Regions from separate parts of the Halalkalibacter sp. AB-rgal2 genome, predicted to be linked through region 1. Evidence: riboswitches for the same ligand, from Rfam matches in the RefSeq annotation. Region 1 holds a riboswitch; the other holds the start of a gene.

Region 1 (8,048 bases):
TCGCTGAATTATATGATATGCTGACAGCTCAAGAGTATTTAACGTTTATTGGTCAGCTGTATGGAATTGAGAAGGAAGCAGCTGATTATAAAGCGCGTCGACTAATGAAGCAATTTGAATTGGAGGAGGTCTATTATTCTCGTATTTCTTCTTTTTCAAAAGGGATGCGTCAGAAAGTTTTACTTATTTCAAGCTTATTACATAATCCTGATGTACTATTTCTTGATGAACCGCTGAGTGGTTTAGATGCAAATAGTGTGATGGTTGTAAAGGAAGTAATGGCTCAATTGGCCTCTCAAGGTAAAACGATTTTCTATTCATCACATATTATGGATGTTGTTGAGAAAATTAGTAATCGAATTGTGCTCATTTCGGAAGGGAAGATTATTGCAGATGGGACGTTCGATGAGCTAAGAGAAAAGAATTTAGAAGGCTCATTAGAAGAGATTTTTAATGAATTGACTGGCTTTCATGAGCACCGAGAAATCGCAAGTAAATTTGTTTCGATTGTTCAAGAGGTGTAAGGATGAAGGATTATTTACTGCTACGTTTATTAGATCGATGTAAAAAAGTATTTCGCTTGCTTGGAGTCGATTTTACTGACATAAGAACGATCTTACAAGTGAAGTTTGAAATGGATCAGCGACGTGTTCCGACGGTTTTTGCCGATTCAGCAAAGAAGGAAGATAAGAAAAAGAATCAATTTTTATTATCATTAGGGTTATATGCCCTATTTGGTCTTATTTTAATTCCCTTTCTCTTTGGTGAAGAGTACTTATTCCAATTAAGTATTGTCTTTTCAATTTATATGTTTCTTGTCATGTCATCGCTAATTTCGGATTTCTCAACTGTGCTACTAGATGTGCGTGACCGATCGATTCTAGCAACGAAGCCGATTACTGAGAAGACGTTGGCGGCGGTGAAAGTGATTCATGTCGCAAATTATTTAATACAATTATCGTTAGCGATTATTGCGATTCCACTTATTGTAGCAATCTCTGTGAAAGGAATTGGATTTGCCTTCTTGTTTCTAAGTAGTATCGTTTTTTTAAATTTATTCATTATTGTCATCACAACATTATTATATTTACTAATATTACGTTTCTTTAATGGTGAAGTGCTGAAGGATATGATTAATTATGTTCAAATTGGGCTTTCTATCGCGCTGATTGTTGGGTATCAAATTGTTGTTCGTTCATTTGAATTTGTTGATTTGAACATAGAGTTTCAAGCAGCGTGGTGGCAATTTTTCTTACCGCCTATCTGGTTTGCGGCACTATTTGAGCTCATTTTAAATCAGGTTGTAAATGCATATTTTATTAGCTTTACGAGTCTAGCGATTTTCGTTCCTATTGTGGCGATGGTCTTTTACGCACGATTCATGCCAACCTTCGAATATTATTTGCAGAAGCTTGACAGTCATGAGAGAAATACGAGGGAACGAAAGAAAAGATGGCTTACGTGGATATCAAATATCATCTGCTCTAGTAAGGATGAACGAGCCTTTTTCCATTTTGCTAATATTGTCATAAAAAGGGAGCGCCAATTTAAGCTTAAGGTGTATCCATCTATTGGTCTTGCACTTGTCTTGCCTTATCTCTTTCTTTTCTCAGAAATGAGAAATAGCACTTGGGGAGAGATCGCAAGTAGTCAGTGGTATTTGTCGATGTATTTTACGATTTTGCTCATTCCAACTATAGTCGTAATGGCGGAATATTCTGAAGGCTACAAAGGAGCATGGATTTATGAGTCTTCACCGTTAAAAGGGTATCATCTTGCGGTTAAAGGAACACTAAAAGCATTATTAGTAAAGCTAGTGTTGCCGTTGTATGTACTTGTTTCGATCATTTTTCTTTGGATCTTCTCGATTAGAATTATTCCTGATTTAATTGTATTGATCTTTTCAAGTATGCTCTATATGGCCATTTGTCAGCTGGCTGCTGCGCGTATAAAGCGTCCTTTCTCCAAATCATTTAAAGTTATTCAAGATAGTAAAGGGTGGCAAATGCTCGGCTTAGTCTTATTAGGTGGTGTATTTTTCTTAGGTCATTACGTTAGCCTACAGTTTACTGGTGGGGTATATGGTTATTTACTTATGGTAATAGTTGCGAATTGGCTCGCATGGAGGCGGATTTAGTTGAATGATGTAAAAAAACATATTTTTCTTGTCGGAATTCTATTGACTTCTTTTCGATAAGGTATTAAAGTTAGATTATTCATTTTTGACAGAAAATTAGATAAATAGACTCTTATCAAGAGTGGCAGAGGGACTGGCCCGATGACGCCCAGCAACCGTTCTTACTTGAGAAACGGTGCTAAATCCTGCAAAGTATGACGGTTTCATACTTTGAAAGATGAGAGAGGATTTCAATCATAGCATGATGAACCTCTCTTTATGGATAAGAGAGGTTCTTTTGTGGTCAATGAATGATAGTGATGAAAGAAAGAGAAAAGGGGAGCTGGAGAAATGAAGAAAGTATTGAAACATGCGATTGCACCACTTGCACTTGGACTACTTCTTGTAGGGTGTGGTACAGCTGAAGACACAGGACAAACAGGACAAGCTGGGAGCAATGATAGTGATGTGAGCTTTGAAAGTGTTCCAGAGCGTTTTGCTGAAGGAGAAGATGTAAACATTAAAGTCATCCGTAAAATCGGTGGTGACGATCATACAGCGCAATTTTTAGCTGGAGCCCAAGAGGAAGGGTCAGCTCTTGGATTTGATGTTGAAACATTTACAGCTAATGGAAATACGGAAGCATTTCATGATGCGATTGCACAGGCGGTCAATGGTGACTATGATGGTGTCATTATTTCTCATGGGGATGATCAGGCTACGATTGAAGGTGTTCGAGATTTAGTGGATAGTGGAAAAAGCGTTGTAGCGTTTGATTCAGATGGTGGTTTAATAGACATTGAAGGTGTCACATTAACGTCTCAAGATGATGAAGAATTAGCATCATTAGCGTTAAATCAATTAGTAGAAGATTTTGATGGTGAGGCGAATATTGTTTACCTATGGGTCGATGGATTTCCGCCAATGGTTAGACGTAATAATGTGTACCAAAAAGTACTTGATAGCCATCCAGGAATTAATGAGCTTGAACGCTTTGGGGTAGCGGCAGAGGATACATCAGTCCAAACACAGAATGCAGTTTCGGCGATGTTAACTAAGTATCCAGAAGGTGAAATTGATGCGATCTTTGCAACGTGGGATGCTTTTGCGATTGGTGCGACAAGAGCATTGAAGGAAGCAGGACGTGAGGATATTGCGATTTATGGTATTGATATTTCAAATGCAGATTTACAAGAGCTACAGGAGGAAGGAAATCCATGGAAGTATACAGCAGCTGTTGATCCGAAATTAATTGGCGCTGTTAATGTGAGAATTTTAGCTAAGAAGCTTGCTGGGGAAGAAACGCCACAAACGTATGACCTTGAAGCTTCATTAGTATCACAAGATCAATTACTAGGGCAAGAAGAGTCTGTGAATATGGTGAACCTTGCTGATATTATTGAAGGTTGGGGACAATCAGATGCTTTCGAAGAAGATTGGATGAAAGAGCTTAAAGAGCATTATCAGCAGTAAAGTTAAAGAGGATCTCTTAAAGGAAACTGAAAAAGTAAAAAAAAACAAACTTTTTCAGTTTCCTCTCTTTGGGTGTCTAAAAGCGGAGTTAGAGCTCTTTTAGACACCTCCTTATGTTTGAAGAACTGAAAAAGGTTTTTTATCTATTGCTATTCCCTCAGCTAAGTGGTGAGGATGTTGAAAGAGTATGAGGAAAAGACGTAAGGTGGGGAAATCGTCATGACGACATTACATATGGAAAGCATATCAATTGAATTTCCTGGTGTAAAAGCGCTTGATCAAGCAACGTTTCAGATTGAAACGGGTGAAGTACATGCATTATTAGGGGCTAATGGCGCTGGGAAATCGACTTTGATGAAAGTATTGTCAGGGGCGTATAGTCATTATTCAGGCTCTATATCCTTTGATGATGTTGAGATGGAAATTCGATCACCAAAGGACGCTCAAAATGCCGGTGTTCAAATTGTTTATCAAGAAGTAGACACGGCTTTGATTTCTTATTTGTCGGTAGCAGAAAATATTATGCTAAATGAAACGGTTAATGAATTAGGGAAGAAACAATTTGTTAGCTGGTCATTGATTCATGATAAGACTAAAGCGATATTAGAAAAAATGAATATTCGTATTTCTTCAAAAGCACTCGTTAATGAATTGACGCTTGCCGAAAAGCAAATGGTCTTAATTGCAAGAGCGGTACGTTCAAACTGTCAATTTCTCATTTTAGATGAACCGACAGCACCTTTAAGTCAAACTGAAACGAATGAATTGTTTCGTATTGTAGGAGAGCTAAAGGCTAGTGGAGTCGGAATTATTTTCATTTCACATCGGTTGCCAGAGATCTTTCAAATTTGTGATGGAATTACGGTGATGAGAAATGGACAATTTGTTCAACGAGTACGAACGGCAGAAATAACACAAAATGAAGTGATTGAGAAAATGCTAGGCAAAAAGCTCGAAGATCAATACCCGGATCGCTTTGAGGTGAGTGGGGAGCGTATCCTAGAAGTAAGAGGACTTTCAGATAAGCAAAAGGTACATGATGTGAATTTTCACGTTCATGCAGGTGAAATTATTGGAATAGCAGGACTTGTAGGAGCCGGAAAAACAGAGTTATGTAAAGCGTTATTCGGAAAATCAACGAATCTATCTGGAGACGTCTTACTTAAAGGAAAGAAATTAAAGCTGAAAGCACCCCATCAAGCTGTTCAGCAAGGCTTAGCGCTCGTTCCAGAAGAACGACGTAAAGAAGGGGTCCTTGTAACAGAATCTGTTACGACAAATTTGACAGCGGCTAGCTTGTCTTCCTTCACTAGGCTATTCGGATTTTTAAATGTGAGAGCAGAACGTAAAAAGTCAGTAGAGGTGATTCAAAGTCTAGGGATCAAAACCCCATCAGAATTAGCTCTAGTTGAACATTTATCTGGTGGAAATCAACAAAAAATCGCCATTGGAAAATGGTTGATTGCTGATGCGGACGTCTACATGTTTGACGAACCGACAAAAGGTGTTGATGTAGGGGCAAAAAAAGATATCTTTCTCTTAATACAAGAATTAGCGAAGCGAGGAAAAGCGATTATTTATGCTTCATCAGAGCTAGCAGAAATTGTTGGTGTAACGAATCGTGTGTATGTGATGTACGATGGAAAAATGGTAAAAGAGGTACAGACAATAGAAACAAATGAAGAAGAGCTACTGTATTTCTCGACTGGAGGGGACTAACGTGCAAGAAGTATCAGAAAGAAAAGAGAAAAAGTTTGATGCATTTCGTTTCTTTTATAGATATGGAACGTTGCTAACGATCGTTGTGCTGATTGTATTCTTCTCATTGGCAACCGATTCCTTTATGCAAAGTTCAAATATGATAAATATTTTACGTTCGATTTCAATTGTGACGATTATTGCTATTGGGATTACGATCTCTTTATCTGTCAATGGCTTTGATTTATCAGTAGGCTCAGTTGCATCCTTATCGAATGCCATCGTTATTTCGATGTTCGTCTGGTTTTCACAAAATACGTTCGTAGCGATCTTCGCCGCTTTAATTGCGGCTTTACTTGTTGGAGCATTTAATGCCTTTATGATCGTGAAGGTAAAAATACCTGATATGCTTCTAACACTTGCAACGATGTTTATCGTACAAGGGATTGCTTTAACGTATACGAAAGGGGCAACCGTTTCTGAAAATATGGTGATGTCAGACGGCTCGTTTGCAACGGGAACGTTAAGCTCGTTCTTCTTACAGCTTGGGCGAATTCCTTGGATTATTATTATTATGATCATTTCGGTCATTCTCGTTCATATTTTCCTAACCTATACGAAGCATGGTCGGTTTATGTATGTAATAGGTGGGAATGAGGAGGCTGCAAGATTATCAGGAATACCTGTTAATAAATATAAAGTCACTGCCTATTTATTATCAGCACTATTTGCTGCTATCGGGGGGATCGTGCTAGCGTCAAGAGTTGCTACAGCGGAAATAAACGCTGGTACTCCATATTTAATGGATGCTGTGGCAGCAACATTTATTGGATTTTCTGTTCTCGGAGCAGGTAAACCTAATGCAATAGGAACGTTTTTTGGTGCTGTATTAATAGGCATCTTGTCCAATGGTCTAGTGATGATGTCTGTACCTTATTATTCGATGGATATAGTAAAAGGGACAGTGCTCGCCTTTGCGTTAGCAATTACGTATTATAAATTAAAAAAATAGATTTTATAGAGGTTGTTCAAAAAGGGATGTTTTTCCCTTTTTGAACAACCTCTAAGCAATGAGAGTAGTTGCTACATCTCTTAAAAGTCTTGTGGTGAGTGGTTTTCTGACCACAGACGCGTAGCGAACGGAGCCATTGCTATATTTTTCGTGGTGTTTTTTGATCATGCTCTTGTAGCTAGGAAGATTAGAGAAAGGCTACGTTAGGTATGTAGAAGAAATTTATTTTTTTCTGAAGCATGTCTTTTCTTTGTTATTCATAAGGAAAGAATGATAAAATAATCTCTGAAGATTTGGGCAGGTTTTCCACTCTTTTTATCGAACTAATTATAGTAGTCTATTTTTTCGAAAGGGGTTAGGTCCATGAAATATCGTACGCTAGGGAAAACTGGATTAGACGTGTCCGTAGTTGGAGTTGGAACGTGGCAATTTGGAGGCGAATGGGGCAAGGAATTTACCCAAGATGAAGTAAATGCTATTTTGCAGCGAGCGAAAGAAGTTGGCATTAACTTTATTGATACAGCTGAATGTTATGGTGACCACCTTTCAGAGTCTTTTATTGGCAACTATTTAAAGCAGGATGAGCGAGAAGATTGGATTGTTGCGACGAAATTTGGACATAAGTTTCATGGGGCGTTTGATCGTACGAATCATTGGAGTGCCGAGGAAGTGATACAGCAATTAGATGAATCCCTGAAAGCGCTTAAAACGGATTATATTGATCTGTATCAATTTCATTCTGGTAGTGATGAAGCGTTTCGGAATGATGGACTATGGACAGCGTTAGATAAACAAATTCAAGCAGGGAAGGTTAGACATTTAGGTATTTCCATCGGTGCTAATGATAACATTTATCAAACCGATATGGCATCTGAGTTTAATGCTAGTGTGATTCAAGTCGTTTATAATCGTTTAGAGACGGAGCCTGAAGAGAAGGTGTTTCCTTCATGCGAACGACAACAATTAGGTGTCATGGCACGAGTACCATTAGCAAGTGGCTTTTTAAGTGGGAAATATAAGCCAGGAGCATCCTTTGTTGACAGTGATGTCCGTTCTCATCATGATCAATTGCAGTTGCAGCAGAAGCTCGAATTAGTTGAACGGATTCAACGAAATGAAGTGCCAGAAGGTGTTAATATGGCACAATGGGCGCTTGCCTGGTGCTTGAAGCATGAAGCAGTGACAAGTGTCATTCCTGGATGCAAAAATGTAGAACAAGTTGAAAGTAATGCGTTAGCGGCTACATTAGATATGGTTAGTGAAAAGCACCCACAATCTGTTTAATGGTGGCACATAAAGAAGTAGGAGAGATAATATGACATATGTAGCAAGTGATAATCGATATGATTCGATGATATATAATCGTACAGGGCATTCTGGATTGTTTTTACCAGCGATTTCGTTAGGTTTATGGCATAATTTTGGTGGTGTTGATACGTTTGAGAATGGTCGAGCAATGCTACGTCGGGCATTTGACTTAGGGATTACTCATTTTGATCTGGCTAACAACTACGGTCCTCCTCCTGGATCAGCGGAAGAGATGTTTGGGAAGATATTACAAACGGATTTCAAGCCTTATCGTGATGAAATAATCATTTCGACGAAAGCAGGATACCATATGTGGGACGGACCATACGGCGAATGGGGATCGAAAAAGTATTTAATTGCTAGTCTTGATCAAAGCTTAAAACGAATGGGTCTTGATTATGTTGATATTTATTATTCACATCGACCAGATCCTGATACCCC
Region 2 (8,048 bases), on a different contig from region 1:
TTCTATGCTGATTCCCGTTCTTCCTCAGATTGAAAGGGAGCTACAAATTTCATCTTTTCAAGTAAGCATGCTTATTACGGTTTATTCGATTGTGGCGATATTATGTATTCCCATTGCGGGGTACGTTTCAGATCGAATTGGGAGAAAAAGAGTAATTATTCCTAGCTTAGTTATAACAGCGATAGGAGGAGGCATTTCCGCTTTCGCTAGCTGGAAAATGAATGATCCTTATTCAGTGTTAGTATTTGGAAGGCTTTTACAAGGAATTGGTGCTGCTGGAGCTGCCCCGATTGTCATGCCACTTGTTGGAGATATGTTTACAGAAGAGAAGGATGTTAGTAGAGGTCTAGGGATTATTGAAACCTCTAACACATTAGGAAAGGTGCTAAGTCCTATACTAGGAGCTGCCTTAGCACTTATTGTTTGGTATATGCCTTTTTTCGCAATACCAATTTTTTGTTTTATTTCGATCATCGCGTTAAGCTTATTGGTGAAGGAACCAAAGATGAAAGAAAAACCGTTAGCTTTTAAAGCGTTTATAAAAAGCTTGCTTCTTATTTTTAAACAAGAAGGTAAATGGTTATATGCTGTTTTTATAGTTGGTGGAATTAGCATGTTTGTACTCTTCGGGGTACTATTTTATTTATCAGATTTATTAGAAAAATCTCATCAAATTGATGGAATTAAGAAAGGCATTATATTAGCTATTCCTTTAGCGGCACTTTGCTGTGCATCATTTGCGACCGGTAAAGTGATCGGACAGGATAAACAAAAAATGAAATGGATGACGGTGTTTGGGGTGAGTTTATTAACGATTGCATTATTTGCGATGTCATTTTCTCAAGATATCTATTTACTGTTAACAGCTTTATTAGTAAGTGGAGTAGGTATTGGCATCGCTCTTCCTAGTTTAGATGCCCTAGTAACGGAAGGGATAGAGATGGCCCAGCGAGGTTCGATTACGTCGCTTTATAGTAGTATGCGTTTTGGAGGAGTCGCTTTAGGTCCTCCTGTTTTCTCCATGTTAATGAAAACAACACATGCCTTTACTTTCTTACTCAATGCTGGAATTTGCATACTCGCATTAGTTGTCGCGCTTCTAATGATTAAACCTGAACAAAAAATAAAAATTACATGGGATTGAAGGAATATTTATTCTAGGACATATTGAAGCAATGGTGTAGTTGTGGTGAAATGAATTTGTTTTTGAAATTGATATCTAAAAAGAAAAACTGCATTTGCAGTTTTTTTTCTGTAATAGACATGATAAAATGCGATGGAAACAAAGAACACGAGGGCACTGAATAAGTTAGATAACAGAGGCCACCTGAAAAAGTACAAATCAACTTTTCAGTCCCTTTGATTTGACTAGCAATGGCTTCATTCGTTGCTCACTTGATACGAGATACCTACCCGTATCAAGCTCTTCAAAATGGACAACAGTTTCGCACATTGCTTAAAGAACACCGTATTTTTAGTGGAAGGTGGTAACGTGGAGCATGATTCAATGTATGGATCAAAATGGATGTCTCGTTCATTTACGACTTGGAGAAGACTTTACCATTGAACCTGAACATGTTTTGGTCTTTTGCCGATTTAAACAGAAATGGTTAGTGACGAACCATTGCAGTAGAGGATTAGAATTTCCAGGCGGTAAGAAGGAAAAAGGAGAATCACTTGAAGAAGCAGCTTTTCGTGAGGTATGGGAAGAGACAGGTGCTATTTTATCTCAACTAAAGTATTGTGGATTTTATGTTGTTAATGAGATTGATCATGAATTTCATAAAGCTATTTTCTTTGCTGAAGTTATAGATGTTGAATCAAAGGAAGATTACGGAGAAACGGGAGGACCGGTTTTAGTAAAACAATTTCCCGAGAATATTAAACATGATAATCGATACAGTTTTATTATGAAGGATGATGTACTTCCTGCTACATTAAGTTGGTTGAAGAGGGAAGGCTTGACAACATGATTATAAGTCAGACGAATTTGAAATCTCCTCATTCTGCTATTGAGCTTATGGAAATCACATATTGTAGTCAAGGATTACGTGTAAAGGCTTATCTAGCTACTCCTCGTAATCAGAATAAGCTTCCTGGGTTACTTTATTTACGTGGTGGCATTAAACGTGTCGGTATGGTTAGAATCGAACGTGTTATTCAATGGGCATCTGAAGGAATGGTCGTAATGGCCCCTTTTTATCGCGGTAATTTTGGTGGGGAAGGCAGAGAGGATTTTTGTGGAGAGGACCGTCAAGATGCGATTTCAGCATTTGATGTTTTAGAGTCATTAGATTCAGTTAATCGCCACTCTATTCATATTGTAGGATTTTCAAGAGGAGGTACAATGGCTTTACTAACGGGAATGGAGAGATCTAATGCGAAAACGATTACGTGCTGGAATGGTGTTTCAGACATGAAGCTTACATATGAAGAACGTGTTGATCTAAGAAGGATGATGAAACGTGTTGTCGGAGGAACTCCGAATAAATATCCAGAGAGATATGAATGGAGGACTCCGTTAGGAAAACTGGAGCAATTACAATCACGTGTATTAATCATTCATGGTTTGTTAGATGAGCATGTTTCTGTAGAGCATGCTTTTCGCTTAAAAAAAAGCTGTGATCGATTTAAAAAACAAGCTGATATGTGGCTATATCCAACCTTTAAACATCAATTTCCATATGAAGCGCAAAAAAAAAGTGCTTGCAAGTGCAGCTCAATGGATGAGGCGAGCAATTATTGACTGAATTTGGTTGATTCATAATTTTTTAATAATATATAGTTGACAGTTTACGATGATGTGCGATATGATATGCCTCGAACGGATACTCTTATCCCGAGTTGGCGGAGGGACAGGCCCGACGAAGCCCAGCAACCATCACTTAATAGCCAAGAGTGAAAAGGTGCTAACCTGCAAGGCATTTGCCTTGAACGATAAGAGGCAAAAGGTAAACATTTACACCCTTTTCCTCTTGATAGGAAAAGGGTTTTTTATTGTATTTGTATGAAAACGCCTTTGGTGAGATACTCTTGAAATGAAAAAGTGATACATCAATCTTATTCATAAATTCATGGCACATGTATGTGTATAAAAAATGAATGATTTGCTGTTTTTCTTATCGTTTCGTGTAATCTTATGAAAGAGATTCCCTTACTTTTTTTGATGGGAATGAGTGCCGTCTCAAAAAAAGCACATCCTAAAAAGGAAGATGTGCCAAGGAGGATATGAAAAGTATGTCAGAATTACAAAGTCGTCGTTTATTTACGTCAGAATCAGTAACAGAAGGTCACCCAGATAAGATTTGTGATCAAATCTCAGATGCCATTTTGGATGAAATTTTGAAAAATGACCCCAATGCACGTGTCGCTTGTGAAACAACGGTTACAACCGGACTAGTATTAGTTGCTGGTGAGATCACAACGAGTACTTATGTTGATATTCCCAAAGTTGTTCGTGAGACGATTAAAGGAATTGGGTACACACGAGCAAAGTACGGTTTTGACGCTGAAACGTGTGCGGTATTAACATCTATCGATGAACAATCTCCTGATATAGCTCAAGCAGTTGATGAAGCATTAGAGGCACGTGAAGGCAATATGACAGATGAGGAAATTGAAGCAATCGGGGCTGGGGATCAAGGCTTAATGTTCGGTTATGCGAATAATGAAACGAAGGAATTAATGCCTTTACCGATTTCACTTAGTCATAAGCTAGCACGGCGCTTAACAGAAGTACGAAAGGAAGAGATTCTCCCTTATTTACGTCCTGATGGGAAAACGCAAGTGACGGTTGAATATGATGAATATGATCAGCCTGTTCGTGTTGATACGATTGTTATATCAACACAGCATCATCCTGAAGTAACGTTAGAACAGATTCAACGTAACCTTAAGGAATATGTCATTAATCATGTAGTACCAGCGAACTTAATTGACGAGAAGACAAAGTACCTCATTAACCCAACAGGCCGTTTTGTTATCGGTGGTCCACAAGGGGATGCTGGTTTAACAGGTCGAAAGATTATTGTTGATACATATGGTGGTTATGCACGTCACGGTGGTGGTGCATTTTCCGGAAAAGATGCAACAAAAGTTGACCGATCCGGTGCTTATGCTGCGAGATATGTTGCAAAAAACATTGTAGCGGCAGGTCTTGCTGATAAATGTGAAGTACAATTAGCATATGCAATTGGAGTGGCTCAGCCTGTGTCAATTTCAATTAATACGTTTGGGACAGGCAAAGTTGTTGAGGAGACACTTGTTTCACTTGTAAGAAATAATTTTGATCTCCGTCCTGCTGGTATAATTAAAATGCTTGATCTCCGTCGTCCTATTTACAAGCAAACGGCTGCGTATGGACATTTTGGACGTACTGATGTTGAGTTACCATGGGAATTAACGGATAAGGCAGAATTGTTAAAAGCAAACGCGGAAATATAATAGAATTTGTTCAAAGAAGCTAACCTTATAAAGAGGTCAGTTTCTTTTTTTATAGTATTAGGCTTGAAAAGTAAGTGGATTTACGGATGATGTGGCTTCATTGAGGAGATGGTGACGTATGTCAAGGAAAAAAGCAGGATAAACTATTGAATAGGAGGTGAACAGAATGGCTCAAGATGTACTTTGTGAAGTGGATAACTGTGTTCATTGGTCTCAGGGGAATAAGTGTGAGGCAGAACGAATTTATGTCGTTAGTCACCGCGAACAAGCGGAGCGTACAGAAGAAACAGACTGTAAAACGTTTAAGCCTCACTAGGAACTAATAGAGAAGTGAAAATACGCCCATCAAGCCCATACTAGCTTAGGGCGTATTTTAGTAACCGTGTTATACCTTTAGTATTGATAATAATAATCAGTTTTATTCATCATTATGCAAGATGTTTTTTCTTGTTGTTTATAAATGCGACATGTTCATATTGTAAGAGCAACTGATCAAAAATGGCTTCCCATGATTGGGTAAGTGCATAGGAACGAGCTTGCTGGGCAAAATGTCGTCGCTTATTAGGGTGTTGAATTAAGTCAGTTATAGCGTTAATAAAGCTTGTAGGAGATTTTGCGTCACATACTATTCCTGTTTTATTATGTTCAACGATTTCTCTTACGCCACCTTGATTCGATACAATAGCTGGTGTTCCTGAAGCGAGTGATTCTAAGACGACATTTCCGAAGGTTTCGGTAGTAGAAGGGAAAATAAATAAGTCGGCACTCGCATAAACAGCAGCAAGCTCTTCTCCTTGTAAATATCCCGTAAATGTAACAGATTCACTGTTAAACTCTTCTTTCATTTCGGATAGGAGTGGTCCGTCGCCTACAATGACCCATTCAATGTGCCTTTTCATTTCACGAGGAAGTTGTCTAATAATCTTTCTCAATGTCGCCATGTCTTTTTCTGGAGCAATCCTTCCAACGTATATAAGTGTATATTTGCTTTTCGAGGTTGAGGGCTTTTGCTTGTTCGGGTTATATAATGAACAATCAACTCCTCGTTTCCATAAATCCACTGAATTAAAACCTTTATTGAGAAGATGTTCTTTCGTTTCAAGTGATGGAACGAAGGTTTTCTCGAAGCCTGAATAAAACCATTTCACATATTTCCAAAGCATATCTGACATAAATAATAATTTATAATAGCGTAAATAGTGGTCAAAGTGTGTGTGGTAAGAACCAACCATAGGAATATGATACTTCTTTCCATAGTACAGTCCTGTTAATCCAATGTTAAATGGAGTTGTAATGTGAATAAGGTCTGGCTTAAATGTTTCGAGACGTTGTCTTAGTTTAATTATGTTTGGAACAGCTAATCTGCATTCAGGATACAGAAAAAAAGGAAAGCTTGTAAAGGCATGTATATTACTTGCGAATGGATTCTCTTTTTCAATGGATTCAGGAACAAATAGTTGATAAGGAATTCCTCTCCGCTCAAGATGATTGACAAACCGGTGTAATGTACGTGCAACTCCATTGACTTGAGGGATATACGTATCTGTAAATAATGATACTCTCATTAAACTCCTCCTTAATCAAGCTTACATAATAGGTAAATGGATCATTAGTGTATAACTTCCAAATGCTGATACAGTACCGAGAATTGCTCCAGCTAATACATCAGAGGGGTAATGAAGTCCAAGAACAATTCTTGATAATCCAACAAGTGCTGCCGCAAAGAACAGTGGAAGAATTAAAATTGGATAGGAAATCATGAATGGTACTATGATCGCAAAGATAGCTGTCGTATGTCCTGATGGAAAGGAATGATCCTTAAAAGGGTTTTCAACTACTGTTACATTTGGTAGTACTAAGTAAGGGCGGTTCCTTGGAATCCTCTTTTTAATCAAGCTCACAACTGTATGGCTTACAATTAAAGCAAATAAGGCAATCCAGCCTGTTCGTTGTAAGGGTCCTGAAGCAAAGATGCTTAAACTTAATGAAAATAGAATGGTAAAGCTTGCGCCACCGAAGTGGGTCACATATTTCATGGTGGAGGTTAAATAGTTTTGTTGATTAAAAAAGTGGAAAAAGGAACAATCCGTTTCATATAAACGTTGTCGATACAAATATGACTCCTCCCTTGTGATTGGCTAATTCGATTGTTACTTACACGTACTTATAGTTTAAAGGTTGATTATTGAGAGAAAATCAAGGAGATGTAAAAGTTATTTATAGATTGTGAAAATGGGGCTGTATGGACGCAAATGATACGATACAGCCCATATAGGTGTAGTGAATCTTCTAACACGCATTACTGTCTGTTGTTTGTAGTAATATGGAAGAGTTAGTCGTTGTTTTGAGGCTCAGAATGCTTGTAATGTTGCCCTTTTTCCACGTACTCATTTCGAATTCTTGTCATGTCTTGAATATCATCCGCAGTTAAATTACGTACCACTTTGGCTGGTCTTCCGAACGCTAACGTATTGGCAGGGATTACTTTACCTTGAGGGACTAAGCTTCCTGCACCGATAAAGGCCCCTTCGCCTATTTCCGCTCCATCGAGAATAATGGAGCCCATTCCAATTAATGCTTTTTGACGAATCGTACAGCTATGAAGCATACATTGATGACCAATGGTTGCATCATCTTCTATGATTAACGGATAAGCGGGGCTTTGGTGTAACATCGATTGATCTTGAATGTTGACTCGCTTTCCTATGATCGTAGGTGACACATCTCCTCTTATTACTGTATGAAACCAAATACTTGTTAGATCACCAATTGTTACATCACCTGATACAATGACCCCATCAGCTAAGTAAACACTATTAGCAATTTTGGGCATTTTTCCTTCATAAGGATAAATCAATAGTATCAACTCCTTTTCGTTTGTAAGAAAAATCGCTATACTTATTGTAACGCAAAGTCATGTTACGATGTCTAACTTTCTACAGACATGCAAAGGAGGCTACATCATGTGGAAATGGGAAGTGGAAGAGCCGAGAGGAACGGTTGTTGTTGTTCATGGTGCTGGAGAGCATCATGCACGTTATGAATGGTTAGCTGAGCGTTTTAATGAACATGGATTTGATGTCATAATGGGTGATTTACCAGGACAAGGACGAACGCGTGGCAAAAGAGGACACATCCCATCTTTTGATTATTATTTAGATACAGTGGAAGAGTGGATTGAGGAGGCGAAAGCTTCTCAGCTGCCAATCATCTTATTCGGACATAGTATGGGTGGTTTAATTGTCATTAGAACGTTGATGGAACGAAAGCCAGCAATGATTCTTGGTGTAATTTTGTCATCACCGTGCTTAGGGTTAACATCACCTCCGCCTAAATTGAAAGAGCTAAGTACTAAGCTACTACACCGAGTTATTCCGACATTTAGTGCTGACTCAGGTTTGAAGACAGAGCATTTAACGAGAAATGAAGAGATTCGTGAACGCTATTCACATGATGAGCTTCGTGTCAAAAAAGTTTCTGTAAGGTGGTACCAAGAATTGATGAAAGCGATGAGACTCGCTCATCGTTACCCAGAAAAACTTCCAGATATCCCTTTGATGGTTTTACAGTCAGGTGAGGATTATGTCGTAAATAAGGAAGAGGTT

The links. Region 1 has a riboswitch for S-adenosylmethionine ahead of ACERJO_RS06345 (sugar ABC transporter substrate-binding protein). Riboswitches for the same ligand answer to the same signal wherever they lie in the genome.
Region 2: another riboswitch for S-adenosylmethionine. It lies ahead of metK (methionine adenosyltransferase); the one in region 1 lies ahead of ACERJO_RS06345 (sugar ABC transporter substrate-binding protein).

Annotation. Positions count from the first base shown of each region.
Region 1 is NZ_JBGUAV010000005.1:146,794-154,841, forward strand. It holds gene ACERJO_RS06335 (ABC transporter ATP-binding protein) at 1-524, shown strand, start outside; gene ACERJO_RS06340 (hypothetical protein) at 527-2,137, shown strand; SAM riboswitch class I at 2,247-2,361, shown strand; gene ACERJO_RS06345 (sugar ABC transporter substrate-binding protein) at 2,468-3,589, shown strand; gene ACERJO_RS06350 (sugar ABC transporter ATP-binding protein) at 3,809-5,308, shown strand; gene ACERJO_RS06355 (ABC transporter permease) at 5,310-6,299, shown strand; gene ACERJO_RS06360 (aldo/keto reductase) at 6,663-7,583, shown strand; gene mgrA (L-glyceraldehyde 3-phosphate reductase) at 7,615-8,048, shown strand, end outside.
Region 2 is NZ_JBGUAV010000022.1:48,542-56,589, forward strand. It holds gene bcbE (bacillibactin exporter BcbE) at 1-1,144, shown strand, start outside; gene ytkD (RNA deprotection pyrophosphohydrolase) at 1,500-1,973, shown strand; gene ACERJO_RS15725 (alpha/beta hydrolase family protein) at 1,970-2,746, shown strand; SAM riboswitch class I at 2,832-2,944, shown strand; gene metK (methionine adenosyltransferase) at 3,238-4,443, shown strand; gene ACERJO_RS15735 (DUF1540 domain-containing protein) at 4,610-4,759, shown strand; gene ACERJO_RS15740 (glycosyltransferase family 4 protein) at 4,872-6,008, opposite strand; gene ACERJO_RS15745 (phosphatase PAP2 family protein) at 6,030-6,557, opposite strand; gene ACERJO_RS15750 (gamma carbonic anhydrase) at 6,776-7,300, opposite strand; gene ACERJO_RS15755 (alpha/beta hydrolase) at 7,407-8,048, shown strand, end outside.